3 regions of the Pseudomonas monachiensis genome follow, and region 2 is predicted to be linked to each of the others. Evidence: predicted binding sites of a transcription regulator. Region 2 holds the regulator's gene; each other region holds the start of a gene.
What was found. The regulator sigma-54, encoded in region 2, starts transcription at its own class of promoters, with help from an activator protein. The targets are predictions, from matches to a motif close to ANTGGCATNNANNTTGCTNT.
Positions count from the first base shown of each region.

Region 1: ACMDB8_RS17615 (DNA translocase FtsK) is a predicted target of sigma-54. The motif match lies at 2,417-2,436, and genes of this name have one in related genera.
Region 3: ACMDB8_RS08345 (CmpA/NrtA family ABC transporter substrate-binding protein) is a predicted target of sigma-54. The motif match lies at 4,451-4,470, and genes of this name have one in related genera.

Region 1 is NZ_CP178857.1:3,902,949-3,908,781, forward strand. Features, by position in the region: gene ACMDB8_RS17615 (DNA translocase FtsK) at 1-2,180, opposite strand, end outside; gene trxB (thioredoxin-disulfide reductase) at 2,487-3,446, shown strand; gene aat (leucyl/phenylalanyl-tRNA--protein transferase) at 3,509-4,189, shown strand; gene ACMDB8_RS17630 (arginyltransferase) at 4,247-4,954, shown strand; gene infA (translation initiation factor IF-1) at 5,066-5,284, shown strand; gene clpA (ATP-dependent Clp protease ATP-binding subunit ClpA) at 5,489-5,833, opposite strand, start outside.
Region 2 is NZ_CP178857.1:850,701-856,533, reverse strand. Features, by position in the region: gene ACMDB8_RS03705 (KpsF/GutQ family sugar-phosphate isomerase) at 5-979, shown strand; gene ACMDB8_RS03700 (KdsC family phosphatase) at 979-1,503, shown strand; gene lptC (LPS export ABC transporter periplasmic protein LptC) at 1,511-2,083, shown strand; gene lptA (lipopolysaccharide transport periplasmic protein LptA) at 2,070-2,618, shown strand; gene lptB (LPS export ABC transporter ATP-binding protein) at 2,618-3,343, shown strand; gene ACMDB8_RS03680 (RNA polymerase factor sigma-54) at 3,569-5,062, shown strand; gene hpf (ribosome hibernation-promoting factor, HPF/YfiA family) at 5,137-5,445, shown strand; gene ptsN (PTS IIA-like nitrogen regulatory protein PtsN) at 5,458-5,833, shown strand, end outside.
Region 3 is NZ_CP178857.1:1,842,974-1,848,806, reverse strand. Features, by position in the region: gene rlmKL (bifunctional 23S rRNA (guanine(2069)-N(7))-methyltransferase RlmK/23S rRNA (guanine(2445)-N(2))-methyltransferase RlmL) at 98-2,368, opposite strand; gene rmf (ribosome modulation factor) at 2,899-3,114, shown strand; gene ACMDB8_RS08350 (quinone-dependent dihydroorotate dehydrogenase) at 3,339-4,358, opposite strand; gene ACMDB8_RS08345 (CmpA/NrtA family ABC transporter substrate-binding protein) at 4,587-5,798, shown strand; gene ACMDB8_RS08340 (ANTAR domain-containing response regulator) at 5,814-5,833, shown strand, end outside.

The DNA.
Region 1 (5,833 bases), 3.1 Mb from region 2:
CTGCCTTCAAAGCCGCTGCCCGCCTCTTCGACGCCATTGAGGATGTCGTCGTTGTATTCCGGCGCGCCCCGCAGCTTCCAGGCTTCCACCACGCGGTGAACCTCATCGTCGGACACGAAAGCACCGTGAACACGAATCGGCAGGCTGGTGCCCGGTGGCATGTAGAGCATGTCACCGTGGCCGAGCAGTTGTTCGGCGCCGCCCTGGTCGATGATGGTCCGCGAGTCGATCTTGCTCGATACCTGGAACGCCATGCGGGTCGGGATGTTGGCCTTGATCAGACCGGTGATCACATCCACCGACGGACGCTGGGTCGCCAGGATCAAGTGGATACCGGCCGCACGCGCCTTTTGCGCGATACGGGCAATCAGTTCTTCAACCTTCTTGCCGACGATCATCATCATGTCGGCAAATTCGTCGACCACCACCACGATGGTCGGCAGCTTGCTCAGCAGCGGCGCTTCGTCGTGGATGCTTTCGCGCTTGTACAGCGGATCGCTCAACGGCTCGCCGGCGTCCTGGGCTTCCTTGACCTTGGCGTTGAAGCCCGACAGGTTTCGCACCCCCATCTTGGCCATCAGCTTGTAGCGTCGCTCCATCTCGGCAACGCTCCAGCGCAGGGCGTTGGCGGCGTCCTTCATGTCGGTGACCACCGGGCACAGCAGGTGCGGAATGCCTTCGTAGATCGACAGCTCAAGCATTTTCGGGTCGATCATGATCAGCTTGGCGTCTTCCGGGCCGGACTTGAACAGGATCGACAGGATCATCGCGTTCACACCCACCGACTTACCGGAACCGGTGGTACCGGCCACCAGCAGGTGCGGCATCTTCGCCAGGTCAGTGATCACCGGCTTGCCGCCGATGTCGTGGCCCAGGGCCAGGGTGACCGGGGATTTGAAGTTGTCGTACTCGGGGGTCGACAACACCTCGGAGAAACGCACGATCTGCCGGTCTTCGTTGGGAATCTCGATACCGACCGTGGTCTTGCCCGGAATCACTTCCACCACGCGCACGCTGGTCACGGCCAGGGAGCGGGCAAGGTCTTTGGCCAGGTTTGAAATACGGCTGACCTTGACCCCGGCCGCCGGCTGGATCTCGTAACGGGTGATCACCGGGCCCGGGTGAATCGAATCCACCGTGACTTCGACGCCGAATTCCTTGAGCTTGATTTCCAGCAGGTGGCCAACCGCAGCCAGGGATTCAGGCGAGTAATTGAGCTGTTTCTTTTCCGCCGGGTCGAGAATCGAGATCGGCGGCAAGGTGCCTTCCACGGCGCTGTCGACGAACAGCGGCGCCTGCTTCTCTTTCTCGACGCGCTTGCTCGGCGCGGCGGGCTTTGGCGGCGCGGGCGCAATCACCGGCGGCACCTGCTTCTCACGCTCGGACATGTGCTTGCTCAGGGCTTGCTCACGTTCGATCAGGCGTTCCTTGACCTTGGCCTGCTCGCGCTTGTCGGTGACGGTCGGCGCGACCACTTCATCCATACGATCATCGACTTCACGCAACCGGGCAACCAGTTGTTTGCGCTCGGTACGGGCAGCCCACCAGCGATTGGCGGCGCCCTGGAACAGCTCGAACAGGTCGAGGGTGATTTTGCCGGTGATGTCCATCACCTTGAACCACGACAGATCGGTAAACACAGTCAGGCCGAACAGGAACAAGGCAATGAACAACAGCGTGCTGCCCTGGATATTCAGGGCGTTCCTGGCCAGTTCGCCGAGGCTTTCCCCCAGCGCGCCACCCGCACCGGCCGGCAGACCGGTCGCGGCATGAAAATGGATATGGGCCAGCGCGGCCCCCGACAGCACCAGGAACACCAGGCCGATCAGGCGCCAGGAGAACAGCCAACCGCTCCACTGCCACGGTTCGTGACGCTGGCGGAAGATCTGGTACGCCTTGACGGCCAGCAGCAACGGGAAGATGTAGGCGAAGTAACCCAGCACCATGAACAGGATATCGGCGCTGTAGGAGCCCGCTGGCCCGCCGAAGTTCTGCACATCGTCGATCTTGCTGTTATGACTCCAGCCCGGATCGTCCTTGCCGTAGGTCAACAAGGCCATCATCAAGAACAGGCACAAGGCACCGATGGCGATCAGCGCACCTTCCTTGAGTCGGTAGTGCAAGTGCTGGCGCCAGAGCGGTACGACGGCTGGTTTAGGTGCTGCGGTGGATTTCTTCAAAACGCTTCTTTTCCTGCGCCATGGGCGCGTCCATCTGGTGAATGTCTATAAAAACCGCGAAAAAACTGCCCAATCCAGGCAGGTAAAAAAGTTAACACGCGTTACCGGGACTACTTTTAACACTGCGCCCCGGTTTTTATAAACATGGCGCGCACTGAATATATGTAACACGCAGGGCATTGTACGGGTTTGTACGCACGACGCCATGCTTGAGACCCTTGGGTGTAGCATAGTCAAAAGCATATGACATGCTGTTCAATTTGAGCATGCATTCTCTTTTGTGACAAAGGCTTATGAGGTGTTTTTATGAGCGAAGCGAAGCATTCACGCCTGATCATCCTGGGCTCCGGCCCCGCCGGTTACAGCGCGGCCGTGTATGCCGCCCGCGCCAACCTCAAGCCCGTTGTCATTACCGGCATCCAGGCGGGTGGCCAGCTCACCACCACCGTCGAAGTGGATAACTGGCCAGGGGACGTTGAAGGCCTGACCGGGCCGGTGCTGATGGATCGCATGCAAAAACACGCCGAACGCTTTGCCACCGAGATCGTTTACGACCACATCCATACCGCCAAGTTGCAACAACGGCCGTTCGAGCTGATTGGCGATGGCGGAACCTACACCTGCGACGCACTGATCATTGCCACCGGCGCCAGCGCGCAATACCTGGGTCTGCCGTCGGAGGAAGCGTTTGCCGGCAAAGGAGTGTCGGCGTGCGCGACCTGTGATGGATTTTTCTATCGCAATCAGGTGGTTGCGGTGGTCGGCGGCGGCAATACGGCGGTCGAGGAAGCCTTGTACCTGTCGAACATCGCCAAGGAAGTGCACCTGATCCATCGGCGCGACAAGCTGCGCTCGGAGAAGATCCTCCAGGACAAACTCTTCGAAAAAGCCGCCAATGGCAATGTCCGCCTGCACTGGAACCAGAACCTGGACGAAGTGCTCGGCAATGCCAGCGGCGTGACCGGCGCCCGCCTGCGGGACAGCCACACCGGTGAAACCAAGGAGCTGACATTGGCCGGGGTGTTTATCGCCATCGGCCACAAACCCAACACCGACCTGTTCGCGGGCCAGCTGGAAATGCGCGACGGATATCTGCAGGTCAAGGGTGGCAGCGAAGGCGATGCCACCGCTACGGCGATTGCAGGGGTGTTTGCCGCCGGCGACGTGGCCGACCACGTTTATCGCCAGGCCGTTACATCTGCCGGGGCCGGTTGCATGGCGGCGCTGGACGCTGAAAAATACCTCGACGACATTCCAACCGTTTAAAGGCAAACTTTATGGCGGGCCAACACCCGCCACTGCCCTCCCCTTCTGCAAGCCTGGATGCCATGCTGACTTGGTTACAACGCAACACCTTGCATTTCCCACCGCTGGAAAAGGCCATGCGCGACCCCAACGGGCTTCTGGCTGCCGGTGGTGATCTGTCTGCCGATCGGCTGATCTCGGCTTATCGCCACGGCTGCTTCCCATGGTTTTCCGAAGGCCAGCCGATCCTCTGGTGGTCGCCGGACCCGCGTACCGTGCTGTTTCCCGACGAATTGCACATCTCGCGCAGTCTGAACAAACTGCTGCGCCAGCAACGCTATCAAGTGACCTTTGACCAGGACTTCGCTGCCGTCATCCGCGCCTGTGCAGCCCCCCGGGAGTACGCTGACGGCACGTGGATTACCGAGGCCATGCAGGACGCCTACATCGAGCTGCACAGGCGTGGACACGCGCACTCGGTGGAAGTGTGGGACGGGGACGAACTCGTGGGCGGGCTCTACGGCCTGGCAATGGGCCAGCTGTTTTTCGGCGAATCCATGTTCAGCCTCGCCGACAACGCCTCGAAATTCGGCTTTGCCACACTGGTGCGGCATCTGAAAGACTCGGGTTTTGTACTGATCGATTGCCAGATGCCCACCGACCACCTGCACAGCCTGGGCGCACGCGCCATTCCTCGCCGTGAATTTGCCAGCTATCTGGCCAGGCACCTGGACCAAGCCAACACCGCCACCTGGGTTTGCTGAGCGACTTTCTCCCGTGTGGCTTACACTTATTCAAAAGCATTATCCCGAGGGTTGATCATGACCGAGTTGGCGCGTTTGAAGTTCTATGCCACTCAGCCGCACTCTTGCAGTTATCTGCCCGAGGAGCAGGCCACAACCCTGTTTCTCGACCCTAGTCAGCCCATGGATGTGCATGTCTATGCAGACCTGTCGGAAATGGGGTTTCGTCGCAGTGGCGATCATCTCTATCGGCCGCATTGCCAGAATTGCAATGCCTGCGTTCCGGCGCGCATTCCCGTGGGGCAGTTCACGCCCAACCGGCAACAGAAACGCATCTTCAAGCGCAACGTGGATTTGCAGGTGCGCCCGGCCAGGCCCGGCTTCAATGAAGAGTACTTCGACCTTTACCAGCGCTATATCGAACAGCGTCACGCCGATGGCGACATGTATCCGCCGAGTCGCGACCAGTTCTCGACATTCCTGGTGCGGGACCTGCCGTTTTCCCGATTTTACGAGTTCCGCCTGAACGGCCAGCTTCTGGCCGTCGCCGTCACCGATTTACTGCCGAACGGTCTTTCGGCGGTCTACACCTTCTACGAACCGGCCGAAGAGCGCCGCAGCCTTGGGCGCTATGCAATCCTCTGGCAAATCGCCGAGGCCAGGCGGCTGGGGCTGGATGCGGTCTACCTCGGCTACTGGATCAAAAACTGCAAAAAAATGAACTACAAGACTCAATATCGCCCTATTGAGTTGCTGATTAATCAGCGCTGGGTGGTTCTAAACTAGAGCCGGCCCTAAACCCCTTGGCTTAAACCCCACTTTTCGGGCACAATGCACGCCGCTTTTGCCTGGCGCAGTTGCACCGGGCCATTCATTGGACACCGAGGGCTTTACTGCATGTCGAAAGAAGACAGCTTCGAAATGGAAGGCACTGTCGTCGACACCCTGCCCAACACCATGTTTCGTGTGGAGTTGGAAAATGGGCACGTCGTAACCGCGCACATCTCCGGCAAGATGCGCAAGAACTACATCCGTATTCTTACCGGCGACAAAGTGCGCGTAGAGCTGACTCCCTATGACTTGAGCAAAGGGCGCATCACTTACCGCGCCCGTTAATCAAGTCAATACAAGACGCCCGGCTCATGCCGGGCGTTTTTGTTTGCCTGCGATTTAGCTGCCGCACGCTGCCCTTGTAGGAGCTGCCGAAGGCTGCGATCTTTTGATCTTAAAAACAAAATCAAAAGATCGCAGCCTTCGGCAGCTCCTACAGACAGCAAAAAGGCGCCAATTGGCGCCTTTTTGCTTTATTGCGGTTTAACGTCAGGCCATCTCGGCCGTGGTCTCGAACTCGAAGGTCAGCTCACCATCCTTGATGTCGATGTGTACCACACCGCCATGCTCGGCCAGTTCGCCAAAGAGAATCTCCTCCGCCAGCGGACGCTTGATCTTGTCCTGGATCAGGCGAGCCATTGGGCGAGCCCCCATCGCCGCGTCATAGCCACCTTCGGCCAGCCAGTTGCGGGCTGCATCGGTGACCTCCAGCAACACACGCTTGTCTTCCAGTTGCGCCTGAAGCTCGGTAAGGAACTTGTCCACCACGCTCTTGATGACCTCATGACTGAGGCGACCAAACTGGATGATGGTGTCCAGACGGTTGCGGAATTC
Region 2 (5,833 bases):
TGACATGAGCCAATCCAGCGACCTGATTCAATCAGCACAACGCACCATCCGCCTCGAGGTAGAGGCCGTGCAAGGCCTGCTGCCCCATATCGACGCGGATTTCGTACGCGCTTGCGAGATGATTCTGGCCAGCAAAGGCCGCGTGGTCGTGGTCGGCATGGGCAAGTCGGGGCACATCGGCAACAAGATTGCCGCGACCCTGGCCAGCACCGGCACCACGGCGTTTTTTGTGCACCCGGCTGAAGCCAGCCACGGTGACATGGGCATGATTACCCGCGACGACATCATTCTGGCGCTCTCGAATTCCGGCTCCACCAATGAAATCGTGACCCTGCTGCCACTGATCAAGCGCCTGGGCATTCAGTTGATCAGCATGACCGGCAACCCTGGCTCGCCGCTGGCCAAGGCCGCCGAGGTGAACCTGAATGTTCACGTCGAACACGAAGCCTGCCCGTTGAACCTGGCACCCACCTCATCAACCACCGCCGCGCTGGTCATGGGCGATGCCCTGGCCGTCGCGCTGCTGGAAGCCCGTGGCTTTACCGCCGAAGACTTCGCCTTTTCCCATCCCGGCGGCGCCCTGGGCCGACGCCTGCTGCTTAAAGTGGAAAATGTCATGCACGCCGGGCAAGAGTTGCCGCAAGTACAGCGCGGCACCCTGCTGAAGGACGCGCTGATGGAAATGACCCGCAAAGGCCTGGGCATGACGGTGATCCTGGAAGCCGATGGAAAGCTGGCCGGGATCTTTACCGACGGTGACTTGCGTCGCACGCTGGACCGTAGCATCGACATCCATAGCGCTACCATCGACCAGGTCATGACTGCACACGGCAAGACTGCCCGCGCCGAGATGCTCGCCGCCGAAGCGCTGAAAATCATGGAAGATCATAAAATCAACGCGCTGGTCGTGGTCGACAGAGACGACCGCCCGGTCGGCGCCTTGAACATGCACGACTTGTTGCGTGCAGGAGTAATGTAATGAGTGCGGACCTGCTGCAACGCGGCAAACAGATCAAGCTGGCGGTGTTCGATGTCGATGGCGTGCTGACCGATGGGCGCCTGTATTTCCTCGAAGACGGCAGCGAGTTCAAGACCTTCAACACCCTCGACGGCCAGGGCATCAAGATGCTGATGGCCGCCGGCGTGCAGACCGCCATCATCAGTGGCCGCAAGACCCCGGTGGTCGAGCGGCGGGCCAAAAACCTCGGTATCCCGCACCTCTATCAGGGTCGCGAAGATAAACTGGTGGTACTCGACGAACTGCTGGCCCAACTCAACCTGAGCTATGAACAGGTGGCCTACCTCGGCGACGACCTGCCGGACCTGCCGGTGATTCGTCGCGTCGGCCTGGGCATGGCGGTGGCCAATGCCGCCGGTTTCGTGCGTGAACACGCTCACGGCATCACCCTCGCCCGCGGTGGCGAAGGTGCCGCTCGCGAATTCTGCGAATTGATCCTGCGCGCCCAGGACCGCCTCGATGCGGCCAATGCGGCGTACCTGTGAGCCCACTATGCTGAGCAAAAAGTTTCGCAACACCCTGATGTTCACTTGCATCGCGGCAATATTCGCCGCGGTTGGCTACTGGAACATCAGCCCGGAACGCTTCCTCGACAAGCCGGTAACGCCGGTCGATGAGAGCGCGATCGACTATTACGCCATCAACGCCCACAGCGTGCAGTACCTGCCCGACGGCAAGCTGCAATATGATCTGGTGTCCGACAAGGTCGAGCACCTGAAGGCGACCGAGGTGACATTGCTGACCAACCCCGACCTGAATGTGTTCCGCGGCACTGAATTCCCGTGGCACGTCCAGAGCCTGCGCGGCGAGGTCAATCCTGATGGCACGCAGGTCGAACTGATCGATGACGTGCGCATCACGCGTTTCGACGAGAAAAACCGTAGAACCCTGATCACCAGCACCCGCATGACCGTGTTCCCGCAGCAGCAATATGCGCAGACCGAGCAAGACGTTAGAATCGACGGCGCTGGCGGTGTATCGACTGGCAAGGGAATGAAAGCGTATTTGAAAGAAAGCAGGATACACCTGCTATCGAACGTAAGAGGACAGTATGAGGCTCGTTAAAACCCTCCCGATTTTGCTCAGTCTGGGCGCAGCACTGGGAAGCGTGAGCGCCTGGGCTCTGCCGGAAGATCAACAGCAGCCTATCCGCATCCAGGCCGACGATGCCCAACTGGACGACAAGCAAGGTATTGCTACCTATAAGGGTGACGTGATCATCACCCAAGGCTCGATGAAGGTGACAGGCAACACCGTTACCATCACCCGCACCCCGACTGGCGACATTGACGTAGTGACCTCGGTGGGCAACCTGGCGTACTTCGAGCAATTGCAAACGGCTGGCGACACCAAGCCCGTGCAGGGCTGGGGCGTGACGATCCAGTACCACGCCGCGCAAAATCGCGTCGTACTGATCGACAAGGCCAAAGTTGTCGACAAGGACAACAACGTCACCCAAGGCGAGAAAATTGTCTACGACACCGACAAGAAGCTCGCCAGCGCCGGTCGCGCTACAGGCAGCAAGGTCACCGAGGCGCGTCCGCGTATCGACATGGTGATCCAGCCGAAGAAGAAAACCGACGAGAAAAAGGCCCAGTAATGGCAACTCTGAAAGCTCAGCATCTGGCCAAGAGCTACAAGAGCCGCCAGGTCGTGCGTGATGTCAGCCTGTCCATCGACAGCGGCCAGATCGTCGGCCTGCTTGGCCCGAACGGCGCCGGCAAGACCACCTGCTTCTACATGATCGTCGGCCTGGTGCAAGCCGACCAGGGCCGCGTCCTGATCGATGACCTGGACGTCAGCCACCAGCCGATGCACGGCCGCGCAAAGGCCGGTATCGGTTACTTGCCGCAGGAAGCATCGATCTTTCGCAAGCTGTCGGTGGCCGACAACATCATGGCCATCCTCGAGACCCGCAAGGAACTCGACAAGGCCGGCCGTCGCAAGGAACTGGAAAGCCTGCTGCAGGAATTCCACATCAGCCACATCCGCGACAACCTGGGCATGAGCCTGTCCGGCGGCGAGCGTCGTCGCGTGGAAATCGCCCGCGCCCTGGCCACCAACCCGAAATTCATCCTCCTCGACGAACCCTTCGCCGGCGTGGACCCGATTTCGGTCGGCGACATCAAGCAGATCATTCACCACCTCAAGGCCAAGGGCATTGGCGTGCTGATCACGGACCACAACGTTCGTGAAACCCTGGATATCTGTGAAACCGCCTACATCGTCAATGACGGCCAACTGATCGCCGAGGGCGACGCAGAGACCATCCTGGCCAACGACCTGGTCAAGGAAGTGTATCTGGGCCATGAGTTCCGCCTGTAAGCACTGAGTCGTGCCCAGGCCATCGCCCGGGCACTCACCGTGCCGACAAGCGTGGTCAGCCCTCAACAAGGGCAGCGCAGCAACACCGCTTTATAGTTTTTTATTGTTACAGCGCTCTAGGCAAACCCTTTAGTTTCAGGCATATAATTTGCTTAAGTTTGGCGCCCCGGCGCCCTGTAGTGGATGGCGCATGTGCGCCGGCGAATAAGGTGTTAAGCCCCTGCCATGAAACCATCGCTAGTCTTGAGAATGGGCCAGCAGCTGACGATGACACCGCAGCTGCAACAGGCCATCCGCCTGCTCCAATTGTCGACCCTGGACCTGCAACAGGAAATCCAGGAGGCCCTGGAGTCAAATCCGATGCTCGAACGCCAGGAAGAAGGCGACGACTTCGACAATTCCGATCCCTTGGCCGACAACGCCGAACAAAAGCCCAACACTGACATCCAGGAACCTTCCTATCAGGAAAGCGCCCCGACGGTTGATAACCTCGATGAGGGTGACTGGAACGAGCGTATCCCCAACGAACTCCCCGTCGACACCGCGTGGGAAGACGTTTACCAGACCAGCGCCAGCAGCCTGCCCAGCAATGATGATGACGAGTGGGACTTCACCACCCGCACCTCGGCCGGCGAAAGCCTGCAGAGCCACTTGCTGTGGCAACTGAACCTGGCCCCGATGTCCGACACCGATCGCCTGATCGCCGTGACCCTGATCGACTGCATCAACAATCAGGGCTACCTGGACGAAACCCTCGAGGAAATCCTCGAAGCCTTCGACCCGGAACTGGACATCGAACTGGACGAGATCGAAGCCGTCCTGCACCGCATCCAGCAATTCGAGCCAGCCGGCATCGGCGCCCGCAACCTCGGTGAATGCCTGCTGCTGCAATTGCGCCAGCTGCCTGCCAAGACCCCTTGGCTGGCCGAAGCCAAGCGCCTGGTCAGCGATTACATCGACCTGCTTGGCAGCCGTGACTACAGCCAGTTGATGCGCCGCATGAAGCTCAAGGAAGACGAACTGCGCCAGGTCATCGAGCTGGTCCAGAGCCTAAACCCGCGCCCGGGCTCGCAGATCGAGTCCACCGAAGCCGAGTACGTCGTTCCTGACGTCATCGTGCGCAAGGACAACGAGCGCTGGCTGGTGGAACTCAATCAGGAGTCGGTGCCACGGCTGCGGGTCAATGCCCAGTACGCCGGTTTCGTGCGCCGCGCCGACACCAGCGCCGACAATACCTTCATGCGCAATCAGCTGCAGGAAGCCCGCTGGTTCATCAAGAGCCTGCAGAGCCGCAATGAAACCCTGATGAAGGTTGCCACCCAGATCGTCGAGCATCAGCGCGGCTTCCTGGAGTACGGCGACGAAGCCATGAAGCCGCTGGTCCTGCATGACATCGCCGAAGCGGTCGGCATGCATGAATCGACGATTTCACGGGTGACCACCCAGAAATTCATGCACACCCCCCGGGGCATTTATGAACTGAAGTACTTTTTTTCCAGTCACGTAAGCACCTCCGAAGGCGGCGAATGCTCGTCCACGGCGATCCGGGCGATCATCAAAAAACTGGTTGCAGCGGAAAATCAGAAAAAGCCGTTGAGTGACAGCAAGATCGCTGGTTTACTGGAGGCACAAGGCATTCAGGTGGCTCGCCGCACCGTCGCCAAGTACCGCGAATCCCTCGGGATCGCGCCTTCGAGCGAACGCAAGCGGTTGATGTAGGGCCACGCCACAGCGTTCCAGTGGTAGATCATCTGGTCTACCGCTTTATGCACTGGCAACGAAGGAGAAGCTGTATGCAAGTCAACATCAGTGGACACCAACTGGAAGTGACCGAACCTCTTCGCACCTACATCGGCGAAAAACTCGAACGATTGGAGCGACATTTCGACAAGATCACTAATGTGCAGGTCACGATGACCGTCGAAAAACTGAAGCAGAAAATCGAAGCCACGCTGCATATTCCCGGGAATGAAGTGGTCGCCAACGCGGAGCATACCGATATGTACGCCGCGATCGACGCACTCACCGACAAGCTGGATAAACAACTCAAAAAGCATAAGGAAAAGACCCAGAGCCTCCTACAGGGCGCAACCGGTCGTTAACACTCCCTACCCATGATCCGACTTGAAAGTATCCTGACCCCCGGCCGTTCCCTGGTGAACGTGCCGGGAGGCAGTAAAAAGAAAGCCCTCGAACAAATTGCCAATCTGATCGCCCGCGAAGTGCCGGCCCTGGAGATGCAAGATGTCTTCGAGGCACTGATTGCTCGTGAAAAACTCGGTTCCACCGGGTTTGGTAACGGCATCGCCATTCCACATTGCCGTCTCAAGGGCTGTGTTTCGCCCATCAGTGCATTGATGCACCTGGACGCCCCTATCGATTTCGACGCCATCGATGGTGCGCCGGTTGACCTGCTGTTCGTGCTGCTGGTCCCGGAAGCCGCCACCGATGCGCACCTTGAGCTGCTGCGACAGATCGCCAGCATGCTCG
Region 3 (5,833 bases), 990 kb from region 2:
AGTTGAGTTATAGCCATTAGCCACTAACTTGACCAGCACTGATGGGATCCAGGAGCCTTTGAAAATCAAGGCTCTGTGGATCCAATCAAATCAAGTGTCAACGCGCCGTGATTTTCCAGGCGCGATGGATCTTGGCATTACGGGAAAAATCCGGATCGATGGTCTGCGCGGTGATCTCCTCGACCGCATAGCGCTCGCCGAGATTGGCTTCCAGTTCGAACTTGCGGAAGTTGTTGGAGAAGTACAACACGCCGCCAGGCGCCAAGCGCGCCATGGCCAGGTCGATCAGTTGCACCTGGTCGCGCTGCACGTCGAAGACACCTTCCATGCGCTTGGAGTTGGAGAAGGTCGGCGGGTCGATGAAGATCAGGTCAAACTCGTCACGGCAGGCGTCGAGCCATACCATCACATCGCTTTGCTCCAGACGATTCTTGTCGGAGAAACCGTTCAGCGAAAGGTTGCGACGCGCCCAGTCCAGATAGGTTTTCGACAGGTCGACGCTGGTGGTGCTGCGCGCTCCGCCCTTGGCCGCATGAACACTGGCGGTGGCGGTGTAGCAGTACAGGTTGAGGAAGCGCTTGCCAGCGGCCTCTTTCTGAATCCGCATGCGCATCGGCCGGTGATCGAGGAACAACCCGGTGTCCAGGTAATCGGTGAGGTTGACCAACAGCTTCACGCCGCCTTCATTCACTTCGACGAACTTGCCCTGAGCGGCTTGACGCTCGTACTGCTTGGTGCCGCTCTGACGCTCGCGGCGCTTGACCACCACACGGCTCTTGTCGATGTTCAACGCCTGCGGAATCGCCGCCAGGGCATCGAACATGCGCGCCGAGGCCTTTTCCGGATCGATGGATTTCGGCGCGGCGTATTCCTGGACGTGGACCCAATCGTGATACAGGTCGATGGCCATGGAGTATTCCGGCATGTCGGCATCGTAGACGCGGTAGCAGTCGATGCCTTCACGCTTGACCCACTTGCCCAGGGCCTTGAGGTTCTTTTGCAGGCGGTTGGCGAACATCTGCCCGCCTTCGCTCAGGCGCGGCTGCTCGACCACCGGAGCCGGTGCCGGCGTCGGTTTGATCGGGTTGCCATTTTTGTTGAACTTGCGTTCTTGCGGTTCGTTCGGCGCCTGATCATAGGCGGCTTGCTCGCGCTCGACCTGGCGCTGTTCCGGAGTACGACGCTCGCCGGTGACGAACTGGTCCGGCAACACCTTGATCAGCAGCAGCTTGCACGGCAAGGCGCCGTTCCAGAACGAATACTGCTTGTGGCTGCGGATGCCCATGCGCTTGCCCAGGTCCGGCGCACCGGTGAACACCGCTGCTTCCCAGTTCAGGCAGGCCTGACGCAGGCGCTCGCCGAGGTTCTGGTAGAGGTAGAGCAGGCTCGCCTCATCGCCCAGACGCTCGCCGTACGGAGGGTTGCAGATCACCAGGCCTTTCTGGTTCTGGTCCGGACGCGGCTCGAAAGTTGCGACTTCGCCCTGGTAGATCTTGATCCACTCGCTCAGGCCGGCACGCTCGACGTTGTTGCGACCCGGTTGAATCAGTCGCGGATCAGCTTCGTAGCCGCGGATCCACAACGGTGTCTTGGCCAGGCCGGCCGCTGCGCGCTCAGAAGCTTCTTCATGCAATTTTTTCCACAGCGCCGGGACGTGACCGAGCCAGGCGGTGAAGCCCCACTGCTCGCGACGCAGGTTCGGCGCGATGTCGGCAGCGATCATCGCCGCTTCCACCAGGAAGGTGCCGACACCGCACATCGGGTCAGCCAGTGCGCCGCCTTCGGCCGCGATACGTGGCCAGCCGGAACGGATCAGGATGGCGGCCGCGAGGTTTTCCTTGAGCGGTGCCGCACCTTGCTGCAGGCGATAGCCGCGCTGGTGCAGGCTGTGACCCGACAGGTCGAGGGACAGAATGGCTTCGCCACGGTCCAGGCGCAGGTGAATACGCAGGTCCGGGTTGAGCTTGTCGATGGACGGACGGTCGCCTTGCGGGGTGCGCAGTTTGTCGACGATGGCGTCCTTGACCTTCAGCGCGCCGAAATGGGTGTTGTCGATACCCGAGCCATGGCCGCTGAATTCGACGGCCAGGGTGCCGTCATTGAGCATGTGGTCTTGCCACTCGATGTCCAGCACGCCGTGGTACAGGTCTTCGGCGTCCTTCATCGGGAAGCGCTTGAGCACCAGCAGCACGCGGTTGGCCAGGCGCGACCACAGGCACAGGCGATAAGCGGTTTCCATGGTGGCCATGCCACGCACGGCAGAGGTGTGCTCCCGCGCTTCCTCAAGGCCTAGCCCGACGGCTTCCTCGATGAGCAGGCCTTCAAGGCCTTTTGGGCAAGTGAGGAAGAGTTCGAAACGATCGGACATGGGGATTCCAGAACCTTTAGCTGAGTGACCGCGCAACGCATTGCCGGTCCGGTTTTCAATCAGGCGCTTTTCTCGAAGAACGCCCGCGTGGCACGAAGGTGTGCCGTTCCACCCCTGCTGCCCGGGTTAAATGAGCTTAGATGCAAGGACAGATAAAAAAGTTGATGCAACAAAATGTCATAAGTCGACCCTTCGTCGAATAGTGCTTCCCGGCAACGGGAGCCATTCTCAGTAAAGGATTAAGCCCATCATCCAGCGCAGAGCCGATCATACCGGGGTTTGGCCAATAAATACGCTACAACTGCTCTGTTACTTATGGCGTTAGCACATGAACGGTTACGTCCTTATGACAAAACGATCATTCCCTCGATGTGACGCATTGGTTAGAACTCAATACAGGTTGGCGCCGCAATGACGCCAACACCTTGGCTCGTCACGCCGGCAACGAGCCCCCAACGGCAGAGTTTTTCTGCCAGACCTCAATAGAGGTCGACGCGATAAATACAGTCAACAAGTGAGGGCAACACCCTATGAGAAGACTTAAGCGTGATCCGTTGGAAAGAGCATTTTTGCGCGGATATCAATATGGCGTTGGTGGTAAATCCCGTGAGCTTTGCCCATTTACTCTACCGTCGGTACGTCAAGCCTGGATCAACGGCTGGCGAGAAGGACGCGGCGACAACTGGGACGGTATGACCGGCACTGCGGGAATCCACAGACTCAACGAACTTCACGCCGTCGGCTAATTACAGGGCACAACACTCCGACACGACAATCTGACTTTGTACTGAATTAACCACGCACGTCCCATCCGGACGGCGGGCTCCGGCCCAGGGGCTCCTTTATGGAGCCCTTTTTTATGCCTGTCCCATACCCCCCATTACCTTGTAGGAGCTGCCGAAGGCTGCGATCTTTTGACCTTGATTTCTAAAATCAAAAGATCGCAGCCTTCGGCAGCTCCAACAGGGGTTCAGCGTAGCGCTGCGATTGCGTCTACCGACTCACGAATCAGCGCCGGGCCTTTGTAGATGAAGCCCGAATAGATCTGCACCAGGCTCGCGCCCGCTGCGATTTTCTCGGCCGCGTGCTTGCCTTCGGTAATGCCGCCCGCCGCAATGATCGGCAAACGCCCACCCAGCTCCGACGCCAGCACTTGCACGGTGTGGGTGCTCTTGTCACGAACCGGTGCGCCGGACAGGCCACCGGCTTCTTCGCCATGCTCCATGCCTTCGACGCCTGCGCGGCTCAGGGTGGTGTTGGTGGCGATGACGGCATCCATCCCGGTTTCGATCAGCGCTTGCGCAACTTGTGCGGTTTCTTCGTCGCTCATGTCCGGCGCGATCTTGATCGCCAGCGGTACATGCTTGCCATGACGCAATGCCAGTTCCGCGCGGCGCTCGGCCAGATCGGCCAGCAACTGCTTGAGCGAGTCACCGAATTGCAGGCTGCGCAGGCCCGGCGTGTTCGGCGAACTGACGTTGACCGTCACATAGCTGGCGTGGGCATAGACCTTGTCCAGGCAGATCAGGTAGTCGTCCACGGCACGCTCGACCGGCGTATCGAAGTTCTTGCCGATGTTGATGCCCAGCACGCCTTTGTACTTGGCCGCCGCCACGCGGGCCAGCAGGTGATCGACACCGAGGTTGTTGAAACCCATGCGGTTGATGATCGCCTCGGCTTCCGGCAAGCGGAACAGACGTGGCTTCGGGTTACCCGGCTGCGGACGCGGCGTGATGGTGCCGATTTCGACAAAACCGAAACCCAGCTGGGCGAAACCATCGATGGCTGCGCCGTTCTTGTCCAGGCCGGCGGCCAGACCTACCGGATTCGGGAAATCCAGGCCCATGACATTCACCGGCAGCTTCGCCGGGGCCTTGCACAGCAAGCCGTTGAGCCCAAGACGCCCGCCCGCGCCGATCAGGTCCAGGGACAGATCGTGGGAGGTTTCCGGGGAGAGTTTGAACAACAGCTGACGGGCCAGGGTGTACATGGGCGGATTTGACTCGATTGGCGGCGAATTGAGGCGGCGATTATAGCCGGGCAACGGGGTGGCAAGCGAGGCGCGTGATCAAATCAACGGATAATGGCATATGCCTTGCACCACTCTGGGCACCAGCACCCATGCCAACGACCGAATGTGTGCAAAGACAATGGCGTCGTCCCCGGCCTGCTCAAGCAAGAACTCGGGACGACGTTTTTTTTGCAAGGTGAACACGCGATGAACGAACCGTCAGCCGGCCCCCTGGCTTGGGTCAATGGCAGCGATGCCCCGGAAAAAACCGAAATCAATCTCGGCTTCATGGCCCTGAGCGACTGCGCTTCTGTGGTTGTCGCCGCCACACAGGGCTTCGCCCAGCCCCACGGTTTGACCCTGAACCTCAAGCGGCAATCGTCCTGGGCCAACCTGCGGGACAAACTGGTCAGCGGCGAACTCGATGCCGCCCACAGCCTCTATGGCCTGATTTACGCCGTTCACCTGGGCATCGGTGGCGTGGCCGCGACCGACATGGCCGTGTTGATGGGCCTGAACCGGAACGGTCAGAGCATCAATCTGTCCCACGGCCTGCAGGCGCTTGGAGTGACCAGTCCTGAAGCACTGGATCGGCACGTGCACCAAACTCGCTCAAAACTCACCTTCGCCCAGACGTTTCCCACCGGCACCCACGCCATGTGGTTGTATTACTGGCTCGCCAGCCAGGGCATTCACCCGCTGCTGGATGTCGACAGCGTGGTGGTGCCGCCACCGCAAATGGTCGCGCACCTGCGGGCCGGGCGTATCGACGGGTTCTGCGTCGGCGAACCCTGGTCCGCCAGCGCCGTGCAACAGGACCTCGGTTTCACCCTGGCCACGACCCAGACCATCTGGCCCGATCATCCGGAAAAGGTCCTCGGCTGCACCCGTGCGTTCGTCGAGCAATACCCCAATACCGCCCGGGTGTTGGTGATGGCGATTCTGGAAGCCAGCCGCTTCATCGAAGAAAGCACCGAAAATCGCCGCAGCACCGCACAACTGCTCAGTGCCGCGCAGTACCTTGACGCACCACTGGACTGCATCGAACCGCGCCTTCTGGGCGAATACGCCGACGGCCTTGGCCACCGCTGGCAAGACCCGCACGCGCTGCGCCTGCACGGGGACGGCGAGGTCAACCTGCCGTACCTGTCCGACGGCATGTGGTTCATGACCCAGTTCCGCCGCTGGGGCTTGTTGCGCGATGACCCGGACTATCTCGCGGTGGCCCGGCAGGTCCAGCAACTGGACCTCTACCGTGAAGCCGCCCGTGCCGTCGGCGTCGCTTCGTCAGCCGGGGAAATGCGCAGCAGTCAGTTGATCGACGGCAAAATCTGGGACGGCTCGGACCCGGCCGGTTATGCCCGCAGTTTCAAACTGCATGCAATGAGCGACAGCTCGCACCGATCCGCCAGCCGCTGACAGGAGACCACGAACATGCTGCGTATCCTGCTGAT